2 regions of the Mycoplana ramosa genome follow, and region 1 is predicted to be linked to the other one. Evidence: riboswitches for the same ligand, from Rfam matches in the RefSeq annotation. Region 1 holds a riboswitch; the other holds the start of a gene.
The links. Region 1 has a riboswitch for thiamine pyrophosphate ahead of JNC62_RS20420 (ABC transporter permease). Riboswitches for the same ligand answer to the same signal wherever they lie in the genome.
Positions count from the first base shown of each region.

Region 2: another riboswitch for thiamine pyrophosphate. It lies ahead of thiB (thiamine ABC transporter substrate binding subunit); the one in region 1 lies ahead of JNC62_RS20420 (ABC transporter permease).

Region 1 is NZ_JBHEEW010000022.1:3,324-9,565, forward strand. It holds partial or broken gene JNC62_RS20410 (autotransporter-associated beta strand repeat-containing protein) at 1-600, shown strand, start outside; partial or broken gene JNC62_RS20415 (MFS transporter) at 653-928, shown strand; TPP riboswitch at 989-1,091, shown strand; gene JNC62_RS20420 (ABC transporter permease) at 1,239-2,021, shown strand; gene JNC62_RS20425 (ABC transporter substrate-binding protein) at 2,018-2,968, shown strand; gene JNC62_RS20430 (hydroxyethylthiazole kinase) at 2,974-3,711, shown strand; gene thiE (thiamine phosphate synthase) at 3,698-4,360, shown strand; gene thiD (bifunctional hydroxymethylpyrimidine kinase/phosphomethylpyrimidine kinase) at 4,357-5,157, shown strand; gene JNC62_RS20445 (TRAP transporter large permease subunit) at 5,145-6,242, shown strand, end outside.
Region 2 is NZ_JBHEEW010000003.1:229,756-235,997, reverse strand. It holds gene JNC62_RS05505 (ABC-F family ATP-binding cassette domain-containing protein) at 1-552, opposite strand, end outside; gene JNC62_RS05500 (thiamine diphosphokinase) at 555-1,214, opposite strand; TPP riboswitch at 1,319-1,433, shown strand; gene thiB (thiamine ABC transporter substrate binding subunit) at 1,471-2,475, shown strand; gene thiP (thiamine/thiamine pyrophosphate ABC transporter permease) at 2,573-4,183, shown strand; gene thiQ (thiamine ABC transporter ATP-binding protein) at 4,176-4,916, shown strand; gene JNC62_RS05480 (M48 family metalloprotease) at 5,202-6,242, shown strand, end outside.

The sequences.
Region 1 (6,242 bases):
TACGGGGACGTGAAATGGGATGCGATCAACGTCCGGCTCGGGGCGCTCTATGCCCATCACGACGTGGACGTGAACCGTACGGTTGCATTCCCAGGCTTCGGCGACCGGGTGGGTTCGTCCTATGATGGATCGACGCTGATGGCCTTCGGCGAGGTTGGATACGCGTTCGATCTTGGCCGGATGAAGCTGGAGCCGTTCCTCGGCGCCTCGGCGATGCGGCTGGATATGGATGGGTTCCGCGAGGAGGGCGGCCCGGCCGCGCTGGTTGGCTATGCCCGAACCTATGAGCTCGGCACCACCATGCTCGGTCTGCGCGCCGAGAGCAAGCTGGGGCTCGACCTCCCGCTGACCATGCATGGCACGGTCGGATGGCGCCATGCCATCGGCGACGTAGATCCATCGGCCCTGCTCGCCTTCTCCGGTGGGGCGTCGGCGTTCACAGTCGAAGGCATTCCCATCGACCGTGACGCCCTAGTGGCCGAGGCCGGGCTCGACTGGCAGATAGGCGAGGACATGACGCTGGGCGTGTCTTATGGGGGGCAGGTCGGCGAGCGGGCGCAGGAGCATGCGGTGAAGGGCAACTTCAGCTGGCGCTTCTAAACCCGGTATGGGCCCAAGCCGGCGAGAGGTGGCGCGCTGCGTCATCTCCCCCGGCATCGCCTTCGGCCCGGTGCAGGCGTCCGTCCGCTCCTACCTGGCGCGCGGCGTGGCGCCGGACGAGGCCGGACGGTACTTCGGACTGTATGCGCTGACCGGGCGGGCCACGTCCTTCGCCGCCCCGCTCTGCGTCGGCCTGATCACCAGCGCGACCGGCTCGGCGGCACTCGGCATGAGCGCGCTCGTCGTCTTCCTCGGCGTCGGCCTCGTCCTGCTGCTGCCGGCGCCCTATCCGGCGCACGACCCGGCCGCACGAACGGCAAACCGATAGGCCGCAGGCCGACATATCCACAGCGGCCGTTGACATTCGCAACAGACTTGGTTAGGTTCCCCTCATTCCGAGGGGGGCATCGTACGATGCTGAGATGGCGGTGAGCCGGACCCTTGAACCTGATCCGGGTCATGCCGGCGTAGGAACGGAAAATCGCCGGCAATCCGGCGTCTCTTTCTATTCTCCGCTTCACCTGGGTCTCCGTGATGACACGTCGGGAGATCGATCGATGCTGCATTCTTACCCCACGACTTCTAACAGGCTCCGGCCGTCGCCGGCGGACCGGTCACCCGGCACCCGCTGACGCGAGATGCGAACTCACCATGCGGGGCTGGCGCTGTCGGCCCTTGTCGCCCTGTGGCAGGTTGCCATCTGGCTTGGCGAGCCCCCTTCCTTCCTGATGCCGTCGCCCGCGGCCGTGGCTGCCGCACTCGTGCACCGTCCGGGCTTCTTCCTCGAGCACGGCCTGGTGACACTCACCGAAATTCTGGCCGGGCTGCTGTCCGGCACTGCCCTGGGCATCGCCACCGCCTTCGGCCTGGCGGCGCTGCCGCGGTTCGGCCAACTCGTCTGGCCAATCGTCCTGATCCTGCAGGCGTTGCCCGTCTTCGTGCTGGCGCCGATCCTGGTGCTGTGGCTCGGCTTCGGCATGGCGTCGAAGGTGGCGATGACGACGATCATCATCTTCTTCCCCGTCGCGTCGGCTTTTGCCGACGGACTGCGGCGCACCGATCGCGCCATCCTCGACGCTGTTTCGCTGACCGAGGCGACGCACTGGCAGGCGCTGATCCGAATCCGCGTGCCGCTGGCGCTGCCCGGCCTCGTCTCGGGCCTTCGCGTCGCAGCCCCGCTGGCGCCGCTCGCGGCCGTCGTCGGCGAATGGGTGGGCGCCTCCGCCGGGCTCGGCTTCGTCATGGTCCAGGCCAATGCCCGCATGCAGACCGATACCGTGTTCGCCGCCATGGCCGTGCTCGCGGCGCTGACCATCCTTATGCGGATCGCCGTCGACCGCCTCACCGCCGGGCTTGCCCCCTGGGCCGCCGAGACCGATCCCCCCGCATTCCGTTCCCTTCACAGGAGAGACCCTCGATGAAGATTCGTTCCCTGTCCTTCGCGCTCGTCGCCCTTTCCGGGTTTCTTGCGGCCACTGCCCCTTCGCAGGCCGCCGACAAGCTCACCGTGCTGCTCGAATGGTTCGTTAATCCGGATCATGCGCCGATGGTGATCGCCAGCGAGCGCGGGCTTTTCGACGCGGTCGGGCTGGATGTCGAGCTGATCCCTCCGGCGGATGCGTCCGCGGTGCCGCGGCTCGTTTCGGCAAAGCAGGCCGATATCGGCGTGCACTACCAGCCCAATCTCTATCTCGACCATGCGGCCGGCCTGCCGCTGGTGCGCTTCGGCACCCTGGTGGAAACCCCGCTGAACACGATCACGGTTCTCGCCGACGGTCCGATCAGGCGCCTGAAGGATTTGAAGGGAAAGAAAGTCGGTTTTTCGGTCTCGGGCTTCGAGGACGCGATGCTGAAGCGCATGCTCGAAGCCGACGGCTTGCGCAAGGACGACGTCGAACTCATCAACGTCAACTTCTCGCTGTCGCCCTCGCTGATCGGCGGCAAGGTGGATGCGACGCTCGGCGGCTTTCGCAATTTCGAGCTGACGCAGATGCGGTTGGCCGGCCACGAAGGCCGCGCCTTCTTTCCCGAAGAGCATGGCGTCCCCGTCTATGATGAGCTGATCTTCGTGGCGCACCGCGATCTGGCGACGGATGATCGCCTGCCGCGCTTCCTCGCCGCCGTCGAACAGGCAGCCGTGTACATCACCAATCATCCGCAGGAGGCCTGGCAGCTGTTCATCAGGACCCATCCCGATCTCGACGACACGTTGAACCGCCAAGCCTTCGCCGACACGCTGCCGCGCTTCGCCAAACGGCCGGCCGCACTCGATCGCGGACGCTACGCGCGGTTCGGCGCCTTCATGAAGGAGAGCGGCCTGATCGGGGAAGCGCCCTCGGTCGAGGCCGTTGCGATCGAACTGCGGTGATCGGCATGCGCAACCTTCCATCCCCGCAAATGGCGGCCCGCTTGCTCGCATGTGTCAGGGAGCGGCGCCCGCGTGTCCACTGCCTGATGAACACGGTGGTGCAGAAGTTCACCGCCGACGGCATCACCGTCGTCGGCGGCATTCCCTCCATGACCTCCTCTCGCGAGGAGATCGCCGATTTCGTGGCGAAAGCGGATGCGCTGACGGTCAACCTCGGCACGCTGGATGCCGAGCACCGGGCGGTGATCCTGCGCGCCGTCGAGGTGGCCAATGCCGGCGGGAAGCCCTGGATCCTCGACCCGGTCCATTGTGACTACTCGCCCTCGCGCCTTGCGTTCGCCCGCGATCTGATCGCGCTCGGGCCGACGATCGTGCGCGGCAACCGGGCGGAAATGGAGCTGATCGGCGAGACCGGCGCATGCCTGCGGATCCAGACCGGCCCCGTCGATCACCTGGCGGACGGGCGCGCGACGGTGCGCATTGCCAACGGCCACCGCTGGATGGCCGCGGTGACGGGCACGGGCTGCCTCTCGGGCGGCGTCATCGCCGCCTTCATGGCGGTGGAAAAGGACCCGCTCAACGCTGCCGCCGGTGCGCTCGCCGTGACCGGCGTTGCCGCGGAGTGTGCAGCCAGGAATGCCGCGGGGCCGGGCACGTTCGGTGTTGCGCTTCTCGACGCCCTCTCCGCGCTCGGCGAGGCCGAGCTCGTATCGCATGCAAGGATCGAACATGACCAAGGTTGACTATCGTTTGAACGCACTGGTCGATGCGGGGCTCGCCGCTGTCGGCCCGCTTCCGCAGCTTGCGGGCCTTGCCGCGAGCAATGGCGCGACGCTGATCCAGTACCGCGATAAGACGGCGTGCACGCGTGCGATGATCGAGACGGCGCAGGCGATCCGCGCGGCGCTTGCCGGCACCGGCGTGCCGTTGGTCGTCAACGACCGGGTGGATGTCGCGCTTGCCGCCGGTGCCGACGGCGTGCATCTCGGCGCCGACGACATGGATGCCGTGACCGCACGCCGGCTGCTCGGACCGGGCGCGATCATCGGCCTGACGGTGAAGAACGCCGCCGACGCTGAACGGGCCGGCCGGGCGCCGGTCGACTATGCCTGTATCGGTGGCGTGTTCGAGACGCTTTCGAAGGTGAACCCCGATCCGCCGGTGGGGCTCGAAGGGTTTTCGGGCCTGCGCGCGCAGCTACGCGCCCTGAACCCGGCATTGCCGGTTGGCGCGATCGCGGGCATCGATCTCGCCCGCATTTCCGCAGTGATCGCGGCCGGGGCCGATGGGGTTGCGGTGATATCCGCCGCTTTCCGGGCTCCGGACGTGGTGGCGGCGACCCGCGCCTTGCGGCAAGCGGTCGACGCGGCGCTGGGAAGGAGGCCGGCATGACGGCGATCGCACTCACCATTGCCGGATCAGACAGCGGCGGCGGCGCCGGCATCCAGGCGGACATCAAGACGTTTTCGGCGCTCGGCGTCTACGGCGCCAGCGTGATCACCGCGATCACCGCGCAGAACACGAAGGGGGTGACCGCCGTTGAGGACATCTCCACGCCGATGATTGCCGCGCAGATGGAGGCGGTCTTCTCCGACCTGAAGGTCGACGCGGTGAAGATCGGCATGGTCTCGCGCACCGAGACGATAGCCGCCATTGCCGACGGCCTGCGGCGGTTCGGCCAGAAGCCGGTGCTGGATCCGGTGATGGTTGCAACGTCCGGCGACCGGCTGCTGCGGGAGGAAGCGGTCGAGGCATTGATTTGCGAACTCGTTCCGCTCGCCCGGATCGTGACGCCCAATCTGCCGGAGGCGGCTCTTCTCACGGGCCTGCCGATCGCCACGGATCGGGCAGCGATGCTGCGCCAGGCCGAGGCGATCCTCCGGGCCGGCGCCGGCGCCGTTCTCGTCAAGGGCGGGCATGGCCGCACGGTGGACAGCACCGATCTGTTCTTCGACGGCGACGATGTGCTGGAACTGTCCGCCGCGCGCCTCGAGACCGAGAACGACCACGGCACCGGCTGCACGCTGGCGGCGGCGATTACCGCCCATCTCGCCCAGCGATATGCACTGAAAGAAGCGGTGGAACGCGCAAAGCACTATCTGCACGCGGCCCTGTCGGTTGGCCGAAATCTGCAGGTCGGGCAGGGCCGGGGGCCGGTGCATCATTTTCATCGCTGGTGGCCGGCGTGACGGCAAGGATCGCGGCCTGGCTCGAACGGGGGCTCGGCTTTCTGGCCGCGTCGTTGCTGGCAGCGCTGCTGGCACTGGTCCTGACGAACGTGGGCTTGCGCTACCTCTTCCACACCGGCTTCGTCGGCGCGGAAGAGCTGGCCATCTGGATGCATGTCACGCTGATCGCCGTCGGCGCGCCGCTCGCCCTCAACGGTCCGCTCGCCATGCGCCTCGACGTCTTCGTGCGATCGCTGCCAGGGCGCTTGCGGGTCGCAGCCGGGATCGGCGCCGACGCCTACAGTGTGCTGGCGGCGCTGGTGCTGCTGTTCGGTGGTGCCGAGATCATGACGGCGCTCGGCGGCATCTCGCCGACGCTCGGCCTGCCGGAGTGGATCCGGTTCGGCGTTCTCGTTGGCAGTGGCCTGCTGGTGCTGATCCTGCTTGTCCTGCGCCGGCTGTCCGAGGGGCGCACGCTTGCGCTGCTGCTGTCGCTTGCGATCGGTGCCGCGGCCCACGCCATACCAATGATCGTGGCGGCGGAGCCATCCTTGCCGGCAAGCCTGTTTCTCGCGCTGGCGGCGGGGCTCGGGCTGGTGCTGTCGGCGCCGTTGCCGCATGCGTTCCTGGCCGCCGCCCATCTGGCGATCGCCTTCGGCGGCAGCCTGCCCGCGCCGGCGATCGTTTCGACCGCCGTCACCGGCATGTCGAAGTTCCTGCTGCTCGCCATTCCCTTCTTCCTGCTGGCCGGCGCGCTCCTTACCATCTCCGGCACCGCCGGCCGGCTGGTCCGCCTGGCCGAGACCCTGGTCGGCCACCGGCGGGCGGGGCTGGCGCAGACCACGCTCCTGACGAGCGTCCTCTTTTCCGGCGCGTCCGGCTCCTCCGTCGCCAATGCCGCCTTCGGCGCGTCCACGTTCTATCCCGAACTGGTGCGCAACGGCTATGCGCCGGAACGGGCCGGCGCACTGATCGCCGCGACCTCGGTGCTCGACAACGTCATTCCGCCTTCGATTGCCTTCCTGCTGCTCGCCGCGGTGACCAATCTGCCGGTCGGCCCGCTGCTGGTAGGCGGCTTCGTCGCCGGCGGTTTGATGGCGCTCTGT
Region 2 (6,242 bases), on a different contig from region 1:
ATTGGAGACCTTTTCGAGGAAGCGGCGGTCGTGCGAAATGACGACCAGCGCCGACCGGCTTTTTGTCAGTTCGTCCTCCAGCCATTCGATCGTCGGCAGGTCGAGATGGTTGGTCGGCTCGTCGAGAAGCAGGATGTCCGGTTCCGGTGCAAGCACACGCGCCAGCGCCGCCCGGCGTGCCTCTCCGCCCGAAAGCGTCTTCGGGTCCTCCTCCCCGGTCAGACCCAGGTGCGACAACAGATAGGTGACGCGATAGGGATCGTCGCCAGGGCCGAGCCCGGCCTCGGCATAGGCCGCAACCGTCGCGAACCCTTGGAAATCCGGGGCCTGTTCGAGGTAGCGGATCGTCGCGGATGGATGGCGGAAGACCTCGCCGGACTGCGGCTCGACGATCCCGGCGGCGATTTTCAGAAGCGTCGACTTGCCCGAGCCATTGCGGCCGACAAGGCAAATGCGGTCGCCCGGCTCCACCTGCAGGTTCGCGCCGGCGAGAAGCGGCGTTCCGCCGAAGCTCAGGAACATGTCGTCAAGTTTCAGAATAGGCGGTGCCAAACTCAGGCTCCTGAAAGATCGTAGGGCCGGGCGAGCAGCACGGCCAGCCCGGCATCAAGGGTGAGGGTGACGGGGCCGAGTGCCACGTTGGAAACCGTGCGCGACGAGCCGAAGGGCAGGTCGAACACATTCAGGGGGTAGCGCACGTTCTCGATCGAAAGGCCCGACAGCGCGGTCAGGCCGAGAATCGAAAAGAGGCTGTTTTCCGGCAGCTCGATCGTCGTGCGGCCCGGACGCAGCGGCCAGGCTTCCTCCGATCCGGAGGTCAGCATGATGTCGCGGCCTTCCGCTCTCAATGCCGCCGCGTGAAGCAGGTGCATGAGGGCGTGATCGCTGCGTTCGCCGCCAAGCGCCCCGGCAAGGATCATTCTTTGCGCCCCGCGTTCAAGCGCGGCCGAAACGGCGATCTCGCCGTCGGTCGCATTCTTGGCGGTCGGATAGGGCTCGCGCGGGACATGGCTCCAGGCCTCAAGGTCATCCGGCGAGGCGGAATCGAAATCGCCGACCCAGGTCTCGGGCGTGATGCCCAGCATCGTCGCATGGCGCATGCCCCCGTCGGCGGCGATGAAACGGGCACCGTGAATGGCCGCCTTGAAGCGGGGGGTCGGTTCAAGGGTTCCTCCGAGAAGGAGGACAAAGAGTTGATCGGCGGCGTTCGTCATGGGCACACCGTCTAGCGCATGTTCAGCGGGAATGGAAACGTCTTTGCACGAGTACGGCGGCGCTCAGCCGCTTGCATAAGCGGCCCCGCCGGACTAATGCTCTTTCTGCTCTAACGGGGTGCCGCATGGTTACGAGATGACCGGAGGCTGAGAGGCGTTTGCCAACCCGCGGAACCTGATCCGGTTTGTACCGGCGGAGGGATTAGACGGCACATTCAGCGCCCTATTCCCGTCATTGGAACTAAAGGAGGCGCCGATGCGCATAGGACTTCTTCCATCTTTCCTGCTTCTTGCAGCTTTCGCTTCTCCCGCGCTCGCGGCGGACAAGACGCTGACTATCTACACCTACGAGAGCTTCATCACCGAATGGGGACCCGGCGCCAAGGTCGCGGCCGAGTTTGAAAAGACCTGCGACTGCAAGGTGGAATGGGTCGGCGTCGCCGACGGCGTCGAACTGCTGACCCGGTTGAAGCTGGAGGGCGAGGGCACCAAGGCGGATCTCATTCTCGGCCTCGACACGAACCTCGTGGCAGAAGCCAAGGCGACGGGGCTGTTTGCGCCCCACCAGCTTTCTCCCGTAGGCCTGACCGTACCGGGCAATTTCGAAGACGACACTTTTCTGCCTTACGACTACGGCCACTTTGCCGTTGTCTATGATACCGAGGCCCTGCAGAATCCGCCGAAAAGCCTGAAGGAACTGATCGAGGGCGATCCGAAGGAAAAGATCGTGATCGAGGATCCCCGCACGTCGACGCCCGGCCTCGGCCTGCTGCTCTGGGTCAAGGCCGTCTATGGCGACAAGGCGGGCGAGGCCTGGACAAAGTTGAAGGATCGCGTCCTGACCGTCACTCCCGGCTGGTCCGAGGCCTATGGGCTCTTTACCAAGGGCGAAGCGCCAATGGTCCTGTCCTACACCACCTCGCCGGCCTACCACATGGTGGCGGAGAACTCCGAGCGCTACCAGGCGGCCCCCTTTGCCGAGGGCCACTATGTGCAGATCGAGGTCGCAGGGATGACGAAGGCCGCCCACGATCCCGAACTCGCCCGCAAATTCCTCAGCTTCATGACCGGCCCGGATTTCCAGTCGATCATTCCCGAAACCAACTGGATGATGCCGGTTGGCGCGACCCGCGCGCCGCTTCCGGACGCCTTCGGCAAGCTGGTGAAGCCCGAGCACACCTTCCTCTTTCCTGCCGACGAGGTTGCGGCGAACCGCAAGGCCTGGATCGACGAATGGCTGGCGGCGATGAGCGCCAAGTGAGGGTCTGACCTCTGCCGGCAAACCCGCCGGCGCGGGTGATGTGGCACCGTCGCGTCTTCCCGGCATGAACGGCGAGCCTGTTGCCTGGGAGCACGGCATGTACACCAGCAGCGAAAGAGCAGCGATTACCTGGGCCGGGGGCGCCGTCCTCGGCTTCATCCTGTTGTTTGCCGGCGTTTCGACCGCCGTGCTGCTGCTCAGCGCCGAAGGCGGCACGTCCGGCACGCTGTTCGACAGCTACCTCGTCCGCATCGCCCGGTTCACGCTGCTCCAGGCCGGCCTGTCAACCGCGCTGTCGGTGGGCCTTGCCATTCCGGTGGCGAGCGCACTGGCGCGGCAACGGACCTTTGCAGCTCGGATCTGGATCGTCCGGCTTTCCGCCCTCCCGCTCGGCTTGCCGGCACTGGTGGCCGTTCTCGGCATCATCGAGGTCTGGGGCCGAAAGGGTGTCGTCAACGACACGCTGAGACTGCTCGGGCTCGACAATCCCGTGAGCATCTATGGCCTGGCCGGCATCCTCGTCGCGCATGTCTTCTTCAACCTGCCGCTTGCGACGCGCCTGCTGCTGGCCGGGCTCGAGCGCATTCCCGCGGAATACTGGCTGACCTCCGCCAATCTCGGCATGCGGCCGGCCGCCGCTTTCCGCCTGATCGAATGGCCGGTGATCCGCGGGCTCCTGCCGGGGATCGCCGGTCTCATCCTGATGCTCTGCGCGACCAGCTTCACGATCGTCCTCACGCTCGGCGGCGGGCCGGCCGCAACGACGATCGAAGTGGCGATCTACCAGGCCCTGCGCTTCGATTTCGACCCACCGCGCGCCGTCATGCTGTCCGCCCTGCAGATCACCATCACCGGGGCGCTGCTGGCGCTGATGCGAATGCTCGGAACACCGACCGAGGACGCGCCGACGACGGGCCGCGCCGTCCGGCGGTTCGACAGCAAACGGAGGAGAATTGCCGACGGCATTGTGATTGCCGTCTTTGCCCTGTTCACGATCACACCGCTCCTGGCGGTGGTCTACTCGGGTCTTTCCGCCGATCTCGCCCGCCTGGCAACCGATCCGGCTCTGCACCGGGCGCTGCTCACCAGCCTGGCCATATCGGTTGCCTCGGCCGCACTGTCGCTCGCAATCGCGCTGCCCACCGTCGCGACGCCGCAACTTGTCGGACCAGGGGCAAGAGGCACGCGCTATCTGGGCGTCGGGTTGCAAGCGACGAGTTCGCTCATCCTGCTCGTTCCGCCCGTCGTGGTTGCCACCGGCTGGTTTCTGATGCTGCGCCACTTCGGCGCGACCGGGCGCTTTGCCCCCTGTGTCGTTGTCGTCGTCAACGCCCTGATGGCCTTGCCCTTCGTGGTCCGCGTGCTGGGACCGGCATACCGGACGCATCTGGCGCGAACCGGACGGCTTTCGGTCAGTCTCGGCGTCACGGGCTGGCATCGGATCCGATGGGTCGATCTGCCGGCGCTGAAGCGGCCGCTGATGACCGCCTTTGCCTTTGCCATGGCTCTGTCGCTCGGCGATCTGAGCGCTGTCGCGATCTTCGGCGCCGACGGCTTTGTCACCTTGCCCTGGCTGCTGTTCAGCCGAATGGGAAGCTATCGTACGGAGGATGCGGCTGGCATCGCCCTGCTTCTGGGCGTGCTCTGCCTGCTGCTGACGCTGCCCTCCACCGCAGCGGACAAGAATCAAAGGGAAGAGAATGCGTGATCCCTCCCATCACGGCGCAGAGGCTACCGCGATCCGGCTCGCATCTGCCACCGTACAGTTCGAGCAAAAGCGCCTTGTCTTCGATTGCGCCATCCCCACGGGAGCAAGCGTCGCCGTCACCGGTCCATCCGGCGCCGGCAAATCGACGCTGTTCAATGTCATCGCCGGCTTCCAGCCGATCCGCTCCGGCACCGTCGAGATCTTTGGAAAGGACATGGCTGGACGGGAGCCGGCAGCGCGGCCGGTTTCCGTGGTGTTCCAGGAGAACAATCTCTTCGTCCACCTGACGGTGGCGCAGAACGTCGGCCTCGGGATCGACCCGTCGCTTCGCCTGCGCCCGGCCGAACGGGAGCGGGTCGAGATCGCCCTCACACGCGTGGGGCTGGCCGGCTACGGGCACCGCATGCCGGCGCAGCTTTCGGGCGGAGAGCGGCAGAGGGTCGCCCTAGCGCGAGCGCTGGTGAGAAACCGTCCGATCCTGCTCCTCGACGAACCCTTCGCAGCACTGGACCCGGCCATGCGCGCCGAGATGGCAGCGCTGCTGTCGGAACTTCGCATCGAGACGCAAAGCACGTTGCTGTTCATCACCCATCAGGTCGAAGATTTGCCGCGTCTCGCCGATCGGGCCATGTTCATCGACAACGGAGCAATCGTACTGATGGCGCCGCTGGAGGCTTTTCTTGCGGAACGGCAGTTGCCGGCGCTGGCCGGCTTCCTGGGCTTTGATGGATAAAGCTCTCGGCCGGAGGCTTGCCATACTTTGGACGCTAGGCTGTGTCACCGGAGCCACATTGAGAACCGATTCTGGAATCGGGAGTTGTCGGCAAGGGGCGGTGCATCTATCTCTCGGCGAAGGGTCCTTACGGGACCGGCGGGTATCGGCACGATACTTCGGAACACCGTGACAACAATCCGAACAAGCGAGAGTTCTTCGTCTTCGAATCGGATACGGTCCCGAATGGCGACGCCCGGGGTGATTTCCGAACAGGTCGTTAGGTTGCGAAGGGGCATGGGGCGAATGCTGGGCAAAGGTCGGCATCCGGGATTGGGCAGGGGACGCGGAGCCGCCGTTGCGCGCATCGTGCTTGCCCTCGCGGTCGCGGGCCTTGTCGCATCGTGCCAGGCGCTCGACCAGGCCTATGAGCCGACCGTCGCGCCGTCGTCCAGCCCGCAGATTGTCGACGAGGTCCAGAAGAACGATCCGCGCGCGGCAATGGGCGCGCGCGAGCACCCGCGGATCGTTGCCAGCTACGGCGGAGAGTACAAGGACGCCAGGACCGAGCGTCTCGTCGCCCGCATTGCAGGAGCGCTAACGGCGGTTTCGGAGAATCCGAGCCAGTCCTACCGGATCACCATTCTCAATTCGCCGGCGATCAATGCCTTTGCGTTGCCGGGCGGTTATCTCTATGTCACGCGCGGCCTTCTGGCGCTCGCCAACGATGCCTCGGAAGTGGCAGCCGTCCTGTCGCACGAGATGGCCCATGTGACGGCGAACCACGGCATCGAGCGACAGAAGAAGGAAGAGGCGGAAGTCATCGCCAGCCGCGTTGTCGCCGAAGTGTTGTCGAGCAATCTTGCGGGCAAGCAGGCGCTGGCCCGCGGCAAGCTGCGGCTTGCCGCCTTTTCGCGCAATCAGGAACTGCAAGCGGACGTGATCGGCGTGCGCATGCTCGCAGAGGCAGGCTACGACCCGTATGCGGCGGCACGGTTCCTTGATTCCATGGCCGCCTACGGTCAATACACGTCCGTGGATCCGGAAGCTGACCAGAGCCTGGACTTCCTGTCCAGCCATCCCAACGCACCGCAGCGGGTCGAGCTTGCCCGCCGCCACGCCCGTGCCTTCGGCCCGGAAGGAACGGTTGGCGATCGCGGTCGCGACTACTACCTCGCCGGCATCGACGGTCTGCTCTATGGCGACAGCCCCGAGGAGGGTTACGTCCGCGGCCAGACGTTCCTGCATGGCACGCTCGGCATCCGCTACGAGGTGCCCGCCGGGTTCCAGATCGACAACAAGGCGGATGCCGTCCTTGCGACCGGCCCGGGTGACATTGCGATCCGC